One region of the Nocardioides sp. WJ219 genome, then DNA from elsewhere that is predicted to be linked to it. Evidence: predicted binding sites of a transcription regulator. Region 1 holds the regulator's gene; the other holds the start of a gene.

What was found. The regulator HrcA, encoded in region 1, represses chaperone genes, less so after heat shock. The targets are predictions, from matches to a motif close to TTGGCACTCGNNNNNNNCGAGTGCCAA.
Region 2: a site for HrcA is predicted at 3,136-3,162, ahead of groL (chaperonin GroEL). Genes of this name have one in related genera too.

What each region holds. Positions count from the first base shown of each region.
Region 1 covers NZ_JBZUJV010000011.1:100,124-107,368, reverse strand. Annotated here, with positions in the region: gene AC4MBH_RS21135 (Gmad2 immunoglobulin-like domain-containing protein) at 1-707, shown strand, start outside; gene AC4MBH_RS21130 (Gmad2 immunoglobulin-like domain-containing protein) at 734-1,660, shown strand; gene AC4MBH_RS21125 (winged helix DNA-binding domain-containing protein) at 1,681-2,727, shown strand; gene AC4MBH_RS21120 (16S rRNA (uracil(1498)-N(3))-methyltransferase) at 2,749-3,489, opposite strand; gene dnaJ (molecular chaperone DnaJ) at 3,489-4,643, opposite strand; gene hrcA (heat-inducible transcriptional repressor HrcA) at 4,696-5,703, opposite strand; gene AC4MBH_RS21105 (hypothetical protein) at 5,843-6,604, shown strand; gene AC4MBH_RS21100 (MBL fold metallo-hydrolase) at 6,631-7,245, shown strand, end outside.
Region 2 covers NZ_JBZUJV010000001.1:511,368-518,612, forward strand. Annotated here, with positions in the region: gene AC4MBH_RS02445 (RNA polymerase sigma factor) at 1-143, opposite strand, end outside; gene AC4MBH_RS02450 (YciI family protein) at 178-534, opposite strand; gene AC4MBH_RS02455 (YciI family protein) at 531-890, opposite strand; gene AC4MBH_RS02460 (TylF/MycF family methyltransferase) at 1,047-1,907, shown strand; gene AC4MBH_RS02465 (hypothetical protein) at 1,904-2,266, shown strand; gene AC4MBH_RS02470 (ATP-grasp domain-containing protein) at 2,263-3,108, shown strand; gene groL (chaperonin GroEL) at 3,324-4,955, shown strand; gene AC4MBH_RS02480 (serine/threonine-protein kinase) at 5,022-6,878, opposite strand; gene AC4MBH_RS02485 (RNA polymerase sigma factor) at 6,972-7,245, shown strand, end outside.

The sequences.
Region 1 (7,245 bases):
CCGCGCCGAGCTCGCTCGACCCAGGCACGCCGGTCGGCCAGCCGCCCACGCGGACGACCCCCGTCTACTACGTCGGCCCCGGCTCCGACGGCCCCGACGGCGTCGACGCCGCGCTCTACCGCTACTTCGAGCCGGCCGGTGACCCGCTCGAGCTGCTGATGAGCGAGCCGAGCGACCCCGACTACCGGACGCTGTGGCCCGAGGGTTCCCTGACGTCGTACACCGTCGAGGACGGCGTGATCGTCGTCGAGGTCGCGAAGCCAGGGACGAGCGACCTCGCCATGTACCAGCTCGTGCTCACCCTCCAGGCCGTCACGGGGACCGAGCTGCCCGTCCGCCAGGTCAACCCGGCGATCCACACCGTCCCGGTGGCGCGACCGCCGGAGCTCGACGCCCTTGCCCACGTCAACCTCAGCGACCCCGGCGAGGGGTTCGCCTACGCCGGCTCCTTCACCGCCCGCGGCGTCGCGAACGGCTTCGAGGGCACCGTCGCCTGCCGGCTGCTCGACGACGCCGGCGAGGAGGTGTGGGTGGGCGCGACCATCGCCGGGTGGAGGGAACCGCGGCTGTTCCCGTGGAGCCTCGAGGTCGACCTCGCCGGCGTCGAGCCCGGCGCCCACACCCTCACCTGCTCGACCGACGGCCCCACCGGGCGCGCCCGGGGCGTCGGTGCCTTCACCGACACGCGCTCGATCACCGTCGAGTGACCCGGCGACCGGGACAGGATGTGCCCATGCGTCACTTCCCCACCCTGACCGCGCTCGCCCTGACCGCCGCGCTCCTCGCCGGCTGCGGCGACGACGACCCCGACCCCGTGTCGTCCGACACCGGCTCCGACCCGGCCCCGAGCGCGACGACGAGCGACGCGACGTCGAGCGGCCCGACCGCGGACCCGACCGAGACCCCCACCGCCGAGCCCACGGAGTCCGAGCCCGCGACGACGGCCGCCCCGGTCTACTTCGTCGGCGAGACCCCGATGGGCAAGCGCCTCTACCGCGAGTTCCACGCGGTCGACCCGGCCAACGCGCTCGAGGAGGCCGCCGCGCTGCTGCTCGCCGGCCGGGCCCTCGACCCCGACTACGGCACCCTGCTGCAGGGCGTGAAGGTCGAGTCGGTCGCGCAGGAGGACGGCGCCATCGTGGTCACCCTGCGTGAGGACTCCCCGCTCAGCGCCGACAAGGGCATGTCGCCCAAGGACGCCCGCCTCGCCGTCCAGTCGCTGGTCCACACGCTCCAGGGCACGGCCCAGACCCGTGACCCGGTGCGGGTCGAGCTCGCCGACGGCCGCCCGGCCGACCTCTACGGCCAGCCGACCGGCGCCGGCGTGAAGGCGGCACCCGAGCTCAAGGTGCTCTCGCTGGTCAACCTGACGACGCCCGAGGAGGGCGCGACGGTCCTCGGCACGCTCGCCGTCGAGGGCGTGGCCAGCTCCTTCGAGGCGACGGTGCCCTTCACGGTGATCGACGAGTCGGGCGCCGCGGTGCTCACCGACTTCGCCACCGCCGAGGGCTGGATGGACAAGCTCTACCCGTTCAGCGCCGAGCTCGACGTCAGCGCCCTCTCGCCCGGCACCTACATCCTGGTCGCCCGGACCGACGACCCGTCGGGCGGCGAGGGCCCCGGCCCCTTCGAGGACACCAAGACCTTCACGGTCGGCTGAGCCCGGGGGAGACTGGGCGAGTGGTGAGGCTGTCGGCGCAGCGGCTCAACCGGACCCTGCTCCGGCGCCAGCACCTGCTCGAGCGCGTCGAGGCGACCGTCGTCGACGAGTGCCGTCACCTCCTCGGCCTGCAGGCGCAGGAGAACCTGCCGCCCTACCTCTCCCTCGCCGCCCGGCTGTCGTCGTTCGACCCCCACGAGGTCACCCGGGGGCTCGACGACCGCACCCTGGTGCGGTTCCTGACGATGCGCGGCACGGTCCACCTGCTCGCCGCCGACGACGTCGGGCTGCGCGCCTGGACGGCATCGGTGCACGAGCGGGAGATCCGCGCCAGCCAGAACGTCGGGCCGGCCCGCGAGGTCGACCGTGACGCCTTCCTGCAAGCGCTCGACGACGTCCTGGCCGGCGGCCCGCTGCCACAGAAGGCGATCGGGCTCGCGCTGGCCGAGCGCTTCCCGTCGTACGCCGCCACCCAGCTCGGCCAGCTGGCCCGCTCGGCGGCGCCGCTGGTGCAGCTGCCGCCACGTGGCACGTGGAAGGGGGCCGGCGGGGTGGTCTACGACCGGGCCGACCGCTGGACCGGACGGCCGCTCGACCCGCCCGACCCGGCCGACGTCGTGCGGCGCTACCTGCGCGCCTTCGGGCCGGCCACCGCCGCCGACGTCACGGCGTGGTCGGCGGTGACCCGGCTCGGCCCCGTCGTCGCCGCCATGGACGACCTCGTGCGGCACGAGGACGCCGACGGCCGTCTGCTCCACGACGTGCCCGACGGCGAGCTCGAGGACGAGGACGCCCCGGCCCCGGTGCGGCTGCTCGGCACCTACGACAACGTCTGGCTCAGCCACGCCCGCCGCGACCGGGTCACCCGGCCGGGCACCCGCGACATCTGGATGGGCGTCAACGGCGGATCGGCGTCGACGCTGTTCGCCGACGGCTGGCTGGTCGGGCTGTGGCGCGCGGAGGACGGCCGGGTCGTCGTCCTGGAGACGCTGCGCGACCTGACCCGCCGCGAGCGCACCGAGCTCGACGACGAGATCACCCGGGTCGAGGCGCTGCTGGCGTCGTGACCGTCAGGACCGTCTGGACCGTCAGGACCAGCGCGGCGTGCGCGACAGGAGCGCTGCGACGGCGGCGACCCCGGCGGTGGAGGTGCGCAGCACCTCCGCCCCCAGCCGGACGGCGTGCGCGCCGGCGGCCGCGAACGCCGCGACCTCCTCGTCGGTGAGCCCGCCCTCGGGGCCGACCACGACCACGACCCGGCCCGTCGCCGGCACCTCCAGCGAGGCCAGCGGCACCGAGGCCTCCTCGTGCAGGACGACGGCCAGGTCGGCCGCCCCGACGAGCGCGACGACGTCGGCGGTGGTGGCCAGCGCGACCACCTCGGGGTGCCACGACCGGCGGGCCTGCTTGGCCGCCTCGCGCGCGGTGGCGCGCCAGCGCGCCCACGACTTCTCCGCCCGCTCGCCCTTCCAGACCGCCACCGAGCGGGCGGCGGCCCACGGGACGACGACGGCGACGCCGACCTCGGTCAGGACCTCGACGGCGAGCTCGCCGCGGTCGCCCTTGGGCAGCGCCTGCACGACGACGACCTCGGGGCTGGGCTCGGGCGCCAGCGACACCTCGGCGACCTCCACCTCGAGCCGTCGCTTGCCGGTGGCGGTCACGACCCCCACCACGGTGCGCCCGGCCCCGTCGGTGAGCGCCAGCCGCTCCCCCGCGCGCAGCCGGCGTACGGCGACCGCGTGGTGGGCCTCGTCGCCCTCGACCACCACGGTGTGGCCGACGGCCGTGCCGTCCAGCGACGCGACGAGGTGGACCGGCAGCGACATCAGTGGCCGAACAGGCGCCCGAAGACCCGCTTCTGCGGCGCCTTGACCTGACCGGTCGGACGCTCCTCGCCGCGGAGCGCCGCCAGCTCGCGCAGCAGCTCCTCCTGGCGCGGGTCGAGCCTGGTCGGCGTCTCGACGACGGTGGTGACGACGAGGTCGCCGCGCCCGCCGCGCAGACCGGGCACGCCGCGACCGCGCAGCACGCGCTCGGCACCCGACTGCGTGCCGGGCTCGACCTCGAGCTCGAACGACGTCTCGACGCCCGACCCGGCGCCCTGCTCGACGTCGGCCTCGAGGGTCGGCAGCGTCAGCGTGGTGCCGAGGGCGGCGGCGCTCATCGGGAGCGTGACCGTGCAGTGCAGGTCGTCGCCGTGGCGGGTGAACGTCTCGTGCGCGGCGACGTGGATCTCGACGTACAGGTCACCGGCGGGTCCGCCGCCGGGACCGACCTCGCCCTGCTCGCTGAGCTGGACCCGGGTGCCGGTGTCGACGCCGGCGGGGATCTTGACGTTCAGGGTGCGGCGCGAGCGGACCCGGCCGTCGCCGGAGCACTCACGGCACGGCTCGGGGATGGTCTCGCCGAACCCGCGGCACGCGGCGCACGGGCGCAGCGTGCGCACCTCGCCGAGGAACGAGCGCTGCACGTGGGCGACCTCGCCCTGGCCGCGGCAGGTCTCGCACGGCACGGGGTGGCTGCCCGGGGCGGCGCCGTTGCCGTGGCAGGTCGTGCAGACGACGGCCGTGTCGACCTTGAGCTCGCGGGAGACGCCGAACGCGGCCTCGGCCAGCTCGATCTCGATCCGGATCAGCGCGTCCTGGCCGCGGCGCACGCGCGAGCGCGGACCGCGTCCTCCGACGCCGCCACCGGCCTGGCCGCCGAAGAAGGCGTCCATGATGTCGGTGAAGGAGAAGCCGGCGCCCTGGCCGAAGCCGGCGCCGCCGAAGGGGTCCCCGCCGCGGTCGAACGTCGCGCGCTTCTGGGGGTCGGACAGCACCTCGTAGGCGGCCGTGACCTCCTTGAAGCGCTCCTGCGTCTCCGGGTCGGGGTTGACGTCGGGGTGCAGCTGGCGCGCGAGCCGGCGGTAGGCCTTCTTGATGGTGTCGGCGTCGGCGTCGCGGTCGACCCCGAGCAGCTCGTACGGGTCCTGGCTCAACGGTGTTCCTTCTGGGTGGTTCGAGGCATGGGGAAGGGGGGCGGGAGGTGGGTCACGTCTCGTCGAGGATCCGGGAGACGTAGCGGGCGACCGCGCGGACCGCGGCCATCGTGCCGGGGTAGTCCATGCGCGTGGGGCCGACGATGCCGAGGGTGGCCAGGGCGTCGTCGTGGGGGCCGTAGCCGGTGGTGACCACGCTGGTCGACGCGAACTCCTCGATGGGGCCCTCCGCGCCGATGCGGACGGTCACGGTGCCGGCCTCGGAGGCCTCGCCGAGCAGGCGCAGCAGCACGACGTGCTCCTCGAGCGCCTCGAGCAGGGGGCGGACGGCGGAGTCGAAGTGGTCGCCGTAGCGCGCCAGGTTGGCGGCACCGCCGACGGCGACCCGGTCGACGGAGCGGTAGTCGCTCATCGCCTCGGCGAGCACCGTGGCCACGGCGGGGGCCGGGGCCGGCTCGTCGTCGAGGCAGCGCAGCGCGACCACCGCGTCGGCGATGACCTCGCCCGTGGCGGCCTGGTTGAGGCGCCGGCGCAGGCGGGCCAGGTCGTCCTCGGGGAGGTCGGCGTCGAGCTCGACCACGCGCTGCTCGACCCGCCCGGTGCTGAGGATCAGCACCAGGAGCAGCCGGTCGGGCGCCAGCGCGACCAGCTCGACGTGGCGCACGGTCGAGCGCGAGAGCGTGGGGTACTGCACGACGGCGACCTGGCGGGTCAGCTGGGAGAGCAGCCGCACGCTGCGGGAGACGACGTCGTCGAGGTCGACCGCGCCGTCGAGGAACCCGGCGATGGCGCGCTTCTCGGCGGCACTGAGGGGCTTGACCGACCCGAGCCGGTCGACGAAGAGGCGGTAGCCCTTGTCGGTGGGGACCCGGCCCGCGCTCGTGTGGGGCTGGGCGAGGTAGCCCTCCTCCTCGAGCGCGGCCATGTCGTTGCGCACCGTGGCCGGCGAGACGTTGAGCCCGTGGCGCTCCACGAGCGCCTTGGACCCCACCGGCTCGTCGGTGGCGACGTAGTCCTGGACGATCGCCCGCAGGACCGCGAGGCGGCGTTCTTCTTGCACGGCGTCCCTCCTCGGCGTCGACGGTGGCTGGCACTCGCCGCCACCGAGTGCCAAGCCTACCCGCACACCGAACCCGCCTGGACGCCGTCCGGCGCAAAGGTTAGGCTTGCCTTACTCGTCCCGACCCGAGGAGCACGTCATGACCAGTGTCGACCAGCACACGTCCACCGGCGACCCGACGCTGCTCGCGGCCGCCGCCCGCTCGGTGCTCGCCTGCCCGGCCGGGGTCTCGCTGGTCGTCGACGGCGTCGACGACGTGCTCGGCGACCTCGGCGACCTCGGCGACGCCGGGACCGAGGGCGCGGCCGAGCTCGGCATGCAGGACATCGGCGGCGTGCCGACCTTCTCCTGCCCCGTCGACACCCGGCTGGTCGAGGCGGCGACGGCCGGACGCCGGGCGCTGCTCACCCTCGAGAGCGGCCTGGGCCCGGCGGCGTCGGCCGACCGCGCCGCGGTGCTCTCCCTCGGCGGCACGCTCGAGCGTCGCGGTCGCGAGGCCTGCGAGTGCTGCACCGAGGTCCGCGAGACGGTGGTGCTCGTCGTCGACGTCGTCGTGCTGGCCGGGCCGCACGCCGGCCCGGCCGAGCAGGCGCGGGTCCCGGTCGAGGACTTCCGCTCCGCCGACCACCTGCTCAACCGCGGCTACCTGCAGCGCTCCGTCGAGCACGCCAACCTCTGCCACCAGGACGAGCTGCGCCGCGCGGTCTCGACCACCACCGGCACCCGGTTGGCCGAGGTCGTCGGCGTCTCGCTCTGCGACCTCTCCCCCGCCGGCGTCGAGGTGCAGTGGGTCGACCTCGACGGGGCCCACCGGCGGCGCCTGGAGTTCCCGCGGACGGCGACCACCACCGCCGAGCTCGGCGACCTGCTCCGCGCCGAGCTGCACGCGGGGCTCTGCTAGCCGGGCCCCTCTGCTAGAACGGCTGCGTGCCGTTCACCGAGATCGCCGACCGGGTCTGGGTCGCGCGCCACGCGTGGTTCGACGTCAACGTGACGGTGGTCCGCGGCGAGCGCGGGCTGCTCGTCGTCGACACGCACGCCTCGGCGCAGGCGGCCCGCGAGGTCGTCGCCGACGTGCGGGCGCTCGGGGCCGGCGAGGTGGTCGAGGTGGTCAACACCCACGAGCACTTCGACCACTGCTTCGGCAACGGCACCGTGCGGGCGGCGTACGGCGACGTTCCGATCCACGCCCACGAGACGGCCGCCGCGGCGATGGCCGAGGCCGGCGAGCGCATCAAGCGGCGGTACGACGACGAGCCCGACGACCCGCACCGCGCGGAGGTGCAGGCCACCGAGCTCGTGGTGGCCGACCACACGTTCTCCTCCGCGCGCGTGGTCGACCTCGGTGACCGCTTCGTCGAGCTGGTCCACCCCGGCCGCGGGCACACCGCCGGCGACCTCGTCGTCCGGGTGCCCGACGCCGACGTCGTGCTGGCCGGCGACCTGGTCGAGGAGTCGGCCGAGCGGGACGCGACGCCGGGGTTCGGACCCGACTGCTGGCCGCTGGAGTGGCCGCTGAGCCTCGACGTGGTGCTGGGCCTG
Region 2 (7,245 bases), on a different contig from region 1:
GCGGGGTTGGCGGGGACGCCGTCGGCGGGCCACGTGCGCGCGGCGGCCTCGACGGCGTCGCCGAGCGCGTCCTCGGCCAGGTCGAGGCGTCGGAACCGCGCGACGAGCAGGGCCAGCAGTCGGCCCCACTCGTCGCGCAGCACCGTCTCGAGCGCGGCCGCGGCGTCGTCGGTCAGGTCACGACTCCGGGACCTCGAGGCACTCGCGGACCTCCACGTCGTACTCGCGCGGGAGCAGGGCGGCGAGCTCGAGCGCGGTGTCGAGGTCGGGCACGTCGACGACGTAGAAGCCGCCGAGCTGCTCGACCGTCTCGGCGAAGGGGCCCTCGGTGACCGGACGGCCCTCCCCGGCGCGCACCGTGCGCGCCGTCGACGGGTCGGCCAGGGCCTCGCCGCTCACGATGCTGCCGCGCTGTCGCACCGCCTCGTCGAAGGCGCCGAAGTCGGCGTACACGCGGGCGCGGTGCTCGTCGTCGGCGGAGTCCCAGTGGGCGAAGTGGTCGGCCTCGGCCATCAGCAGCAGGTACTTGGTCATGCCGCACCTCCCGTCGTGGCGCGGACCTCGACGACGTCCTCGGCCGACGTGGAGAGGATCGCGACGCACTGGAGGAGGTCGTCGAGGTCGTCGGTGTCGACGACGTAGAAGCCGGTGAGCTGCTCGACGGCCTCGGCGTAGGGGCCCTCGGTGACCTGCACGGCGCCGTCGACGGTGCGGACCTGCCGCGTCTCGCGCGAGTGGGCCAGCTCGGCGCCGCCGGTGACCTTGTGGCCGCGGGCAGCGAGTGCCTGGGAGAACTCCTCGTGCACGGCGTAGACCGCGGCGCGGTGCTCGGGGGTGGCCTGCTCCCAGCCCTGCTCGTCGCCAGGCAGCAGCACGACGTAGGTGGTCATCGGGTTCCTCTTCTCTCTCGGTGGGGAGTCTGTCACCGCGATGACGTGCGGGGAGCCCCCGAATCGACAGCACGACGCAGGTTCGTGCGGCGGCCGCGGTGGCTCGGGCGCCCCCGGCGGACCGGATCGACCTGGCGGGTCCGTTAGGGTGCCGCCGTGACGACCCCTGCGACCGCCACCCCCGGACCCGATGCCCCCGCCGGCCCTGCCGTCGACCTCTACCTCGACCTGATGGCCAAGATGTTGACCCGCTACGGGTTCGAGGGCCGCAACGTCACCGTGCGGTTCGAGCCCCGGTCCTACGAGGGCTACCTGTGGAACCTGGTGCGGATCGCGACCCGCGACCGCGACATCCGGGTGGTCGAGTCCGGCGAGTTCGACGCCGAGCGCCGCGAGATCGGCAAGGACTGGCCCGCCGACGCCGAGACGATGGTCGGGATGAAGCGGCTGCGCAACGTGCGCGAGTGCCTCGAGAACGTGATCGCCGACGGCGTCCCCGGTGACTTCATCGAGACCGGCGCCTGGCGCGGCGGCACCTGCATCTTCGCCCGGGCGATCTTCAAGGCCCACGGCATCACCGACCGCAAGGTATGGGTGGCCGACTCCTTCGAGGGCCTGCCCGCGCCCGACGGCCGGTTCGAGGCCGACGCCGGCGACCAGCACCACACCAAGATCGAGCTCGCCGTCTCGGTGGAGAAGGTCCAGGAGAACTTCCGCCGCTACGACCTGCTCGACGACCAGGTCGAGTTCCTGGAGGGTTGGTTCAACGAGACGCTCGCCACCGCCCCGATCGAGCAGATCTCGGTGCTCCGCCTCGACGGCGACATGTACGCCTCCACCATCGACGCGCTCGAGCCGCTCTACGACAAGGTCGCCGTCGGCGGCTACGTGATCGTCGACGACTACGGCGCGGTCAGGGGCTGTGCCCAGGCCATCCACGACTTCCGCGAGTCCCGCGGCATCACCGACGAGCTGCACCAGGTCGACTGGGCCGGGGTGTACTGGAGGAAGTCGTGACGACGACGCCGCGCCCCCGCCGCGACCTCCGGACCGCTCGTGCCGCCGACTTCGAGGAGAGCCCGCAGGTCAAGATCGCGCGGCTCGAGCGGGCGCTGGCCGACGAGCGCCGGTTCTCGGTGAAGTCCACCCGCCAGCTGCACCGCACCCTCTCCCGCGACCTCCGCGCCGCCGAGAAGCAGGCCGCGGCGGCGGAGCGCCGGGCGGCGGCCGCCGACAAGCGGGCCGCCGCGGCCGAGCGGCGGGCCCGTGCGGCCGAGGCCGAGCTCGAGGCCGTCCGGCGGAGCACGACGTGGCGCGCCGGCCGCGCGGTCGTCGCGGTGCCGGCACAGGTCAGGCGGCGGCTCGGACGCCGGTGACCGACGTCCTGCTGGCGACGTCGTCTGGGTACCGCCAGGGTGAGCCCGGGCACCAGGCCCTCGACCGGGCCCTCGCCGATCGCGGCGTCTCCAGCGAGTGGGCCGTGTGGGACGACCCGGCCGTCGACTGGTCGGCGGCCCGGCTCGTGTGCGTGCGCTCCACGTGGGACTACCACACCCGGCTGCCCGAGTTCCTGGACTGGGCGGGATCGGTCGGCCCGACCCTGCTGCACGGCGTCGAGACGTTCCGGTGGAACACCGACAAGCGCTACCTCCTCGACCTCGCCGGCCGCGTGCCGGTGGTGCCGACCGTGCTGGGCGACCGGCCCGACGGACCCGACGGGTTGCGCAGCGCCGTGCGCCGCTTCGGCACCGGCGTGGTCAAGCCGCGGGTCGGGGCGAGCGGCCGCGGGGTCGTCGTCGTCCGCGACGCCGCGGCCTGGAACCCCACCGACGACGGGCCGTGGATCGTGCAGCCCCTCCTCGGCTCGGTCTTCGACGAGGGTGAGGTGTCGGTCTTCGTCATCGCCGGCCACCCGGTCAGCCAGGTCACCAAGGTGGCCGGCGGCGACGACATCCGCGTCCACGAGGAGCACGGCGGCACGACGCACGCCTCCGAGCTCGGCGACGAGGCCGCGGCGCTCGCGGTCGACGCCGTCGCCGCGACCGCCGCGGTCGTGGGGTCCGAGATCGTCTACGCTCGCGTCGACCTGCTGCGCCTGGACGGCCGGTTGGTGGTCAGCGAGGTCGAGGTGACCGAGCCCGGCCTCTACCTCGACGTCGTCCCGCACACCGCCGAGCCGTTCGCCGACGCCGTCCGCGCGCTCCTCGACCGCGCGTAGCGGGACCCCGGGCCGTCGGTACCCGGGTTGTCACTCTCGCCACCCGAGTGCTAAACATGACACTGGCACTCTCGACGAGAGAGTGACAACCGGAGCGGTGCCAGCTGAGGCTCCCTCCCGGTGGAGAAGGGTTCCGCCGGAGAGCGGGGTCGTCCGTCGCGGGCAGCCCACCACCCCGGATCCCCAGAACTCTGATCGTGAGGATCTCAGGAGTTATGCCCAAGCTGATCGCATTCAACGAGGAGGCCCGGCGCGGCCTGGAGCGTGGCATGAACACGCTCGCCGACGCCGTCAAGGTCACTCTCGGCCCCAAGGGCCGCAACGTCGTGCTCGAGAAGAAGTGGGGCGCCCCCACGATCACCAACGACGGCGTGTCCATCGCCAAGGAGATCGAGCTCGAGGACCCCTACGAGAAGATCGGCGCCGAGCTGGTCAAGGAGGTCGCCAAGAAGACCGACGACGTCGCCGGCGACGGTACGACGACCGCCACGGTCCTGGCCCAGGCGATGGTCCGCGAGGGCCTGCGCAACGTGGCCGCCGGCGCCAACCCGATGGGTCTCAAGCGCGGCATCGAGGCCGCTGTCGAGGCCGTCTCGGAGCAGCTGTCCAGCATGGCCAAGGAGGTCGAGACCCGCGAGCAGATCGCGGCCACGGCCACCATCTCCGCCGGTGGCGACACCACCGTCGGTGACGCCATCGCCGAGGCGATGGACAAGGTCGGCAAGGAGGGCGTGATCACGGTCGAGGAGTCGAACACCTTCGGCATCGACCTCGAGCTCACCGAGGGCATGCGTTTCGACAAGGGCTACATCTCGGCCTACTTCGTCACCGACCCCGAGCGCATGGAGACCGTGCTGGAGGACCCCTACGTCCTGCTCGCCAACTCCAAGATCAGCAACGTCAAGGACCTGCTGCCGCTGCTCGAGAAGGTCATGCAGTCCGGCAAGCCGCTGCTGATCATCTCCGAGGACGTCGACGGCGAGGCTCTCTCCACGCTGGTCGTCAACAAGATCCGCGGCACCTTCAAGTCGGTCGCCGTCAAGGCCCCCGGCTTCGGTGACCGTCGCAAGGCCATGCTGCAGGACATCGCGATCCTGACCGGCGGCCAGGTCATCTCCGAGGAGGTCGGCCTCAAGCTCGAGTCGGCCACCATCGACCTGCTGGGCCAGGCCCGCAAGGTCGTCATCACCAAGGACGAGACCACCATCGTCGAGGGTGCCGGCGACCAGGGCCAGATCGAGGGCCGGGTCAACCAGATCCGCGCCGAGATCGAGAAGTCCGACTCCGACTACGACCGCGAGAAGCTGCAGGAGCGCCTGGCCAAGCTGGCCGGCGGCGTTGCGGTGATCAAGGTCGGCGCGGCCACCGAGGTCGAGCTCAAGGAGCGCAAGCACCGCATCGAGGACGCCGTTCGCAACGCGAAGGCGGCCGTCGAGGAGGGCATCGTCGCCGGCGGTGGCGTGGCGCTCGTCCAGGCCGCGGCCACGGCGTTCGACAAGCTCGAGCTCGTGGGCGACGAGGCCACCGGCGTCAACATCGTGCGCGTCGCCACCTCCGCCCCCCTCAAGCAGATCGCGATCAACGCCGGTCTCGAGGGCGGCGTCGTCGCCGAGAAGGTCGCCAACCTGGAGGCCGGCCATGGTCTCAACGCGGCGACCGGTGACTACGTCGACATGATCGCCGAGGGCATCATCGACCCCGCCAAGGTGACCCGCAGCGCGCTGCAGAACGCCGCGTCCATCGCGGCGCTCTTCCTCACCACCGAGGCCGTCGTGGCCGACAAGCCCGAGAAGGCCGCGCCCATGGGCGGCGACCCCTCGGGTGGCATGGGCGGCATGGACTTCTGAGTCCCGCCCCCCGCTGAACCAGACGTCGACCCGTCGCACTCCGGTGCGGCGGGTCGACGCTCGTTTTCAGGACCAGCGGAACGAGACGACCATCGGGTCGATCTGCGCGCGCCGCTCGGCGAGGGTGTCGATCCGGCTGTGCTGGAAGGTGATCCGGTAGAGGAAGCGGCCGCGCTGGACGAACCACGTCTCCTCGGTGAAGTACAGGTCGTCGCCCGGCGCGTAGTACACGGCGCGGATGCGGGCCGCCTGCTGGCCGTCGAGCCACCCGGCCGGCAGCGGGTCGCTCTCCTCGAGGGTGATGGAGTCGTCGTTCTCGTCTAGCGCCTCGACCGAGCCCTGCGCCGCGATCTCGAGCAGCGGGAGCGAGTCGAGCCGGAGCGCCGGGACGGAGCGGCGGACGAAGACCGAGGAGTAGTAGCCCTCGAGGTCGTCGTAGTCGCGGGCGCCCACGCCCTGGTCGACCACCCCGGGGTCGATGGTGCCCCAGCCCGCGGGTGCGCTGAGCGACGCCGCGCCCAGCGCGATCCGGACGCCGGTGGCCGGCGGGACGTCGGGGTAGACCGGCTTCGGCCGAGGCTTGGGCTTGGGCTTGGGGGGCGTCGGGGTGGTGCTCGTGGTCGGCTCGGTGGGGGTGGGCTCGGTCGTCGGCTCGGTGGTCCCGGTCGTCTCGGTGGTCCCGGTGGTCTCCGTGGCCCCGGAGGTGGCGGCGGTCGACGAGCCGCGTGCCTCGGGCTCGCCGTCGTCGCCCGTGGTGGCGACCGCGACCGTCACGCCGACCACGATCGCGACGACCGCGGCCACCGCGGCGGCCACGACCAGCGCCGTACGCCGGCGGCGCCGCGGCTGCGGGTGGTAGCCCGGGGCCGCGGGGTGGGCCGGCGGGGGGAAGGGTGGCTGGGCCGGGGCGTGGACCGGCGGCGCCTGTCCCCAGCCCGACGGTGCCGGCACCGACGGCGCCGAGGGCACCGGCGGAGCCGGACGCACGGGCGGCAGCGGCGGGGTCGCCGGCAGTGGGGACGGCGGCGGTGCGGCGGGGCCGGCACCCGACAGCGGGGTCTGCGGGGTCAGCGGCGGGTGCGGCGTCGACTGGGCGAGCCGGCCGAGCTCGCGCAGGTCGGCGCGCATCGCCCGGGCGTCGGGGTAGCGGTGGGCGGGATCCTTGGCCATCGACCGCTGGAGCACGGCGTTGACGGCCGCGGCGACCTGCGACGTCTCGACCATCCGCGGCACCGGCGCGTTGAGGTGGCTCATGCCGATCTGGACGTCGCTGCCGGCGTACGGCGCCGCGCCGACCAGCGAGGTGAACAGCACGCACCCCAGCGCGTAGAGGTCGGAGGACGCCGTGGCGGGCTCGCCGCGCAGCCGCTCAGGAGCGAGGTAGGCGAAGGTGCCGGCGACCGCACCGGGGGCGGTCAGGCCCGGGTCGCGGTCCTGGGCGATGCCGAAGTCGCAGAGGTAGACGAACACCTCCGAGCTGACCTCGCGCAGCAGCACGTTGCTCGGCTTGACGTCGCGGTGGACCGCCCCGGCGGCGTGGGAGTCGCCGAGCGCCCAGGCGATCTGCTCGGCCACCTGGGCGGCCGGTGCGGTCGGGACCCGACCGTGCCGGCGCAGCGCCGCGGCCAGGTCGCCGCCGGCGACGTACTGGGTGGCGATGTAGAGGCAGCCGTCCTGCTCGCCGTGGTCGAGCACCTGGACGACGTGCGGGGAGTCGAGCCGGGCCAGCACGCCGGCCTCGCGGGTGAACCGGGTGCGGTAGTCGGCCTGGGTGGCGAGGTCGGGGGAGAGGACCTTGAGCGCGACCGCGCGACCGAGCCCGCGGTGCTCGGCCGCGAACACGACACCCATGCCGCCGCGGCCCAGCTGGCCGGTGATGCGGTAGCCGGCAAAGTCCTCGCCGACGGAGGGGAATCGGGCCACACGTCACCTCCAGATCGCGGTCCGGTGCCCGGCACTCTCTCACGCGCCGGACCCCGCGAGACGCCCGGCTTCCACGTCTGGCACGGTGGGCACGTGACCTCCCCGGCCCGCCGAGAGCGCCTCGAGGAGGTGGCCCGCGAGGTGGTCGAGCCCGTCCGACGGTTCCTCGCCCGGCGTACCGACCCGGCCACCGCCGACGACGTGCTCGGCGACACGCTGCTCGTCTGCTGGCGTCGCATCGACGAGGTCCCCGACCAACCGCTGCCGTGGGCGTACGGCGTGGCCCGCCGCTGCCTGGCCAACGCCGAGCGCAGCAGCCGCCGCCAGCGCCGGGCTGCCGCCCGCGCCGCGACCCTCGACCGGCCCG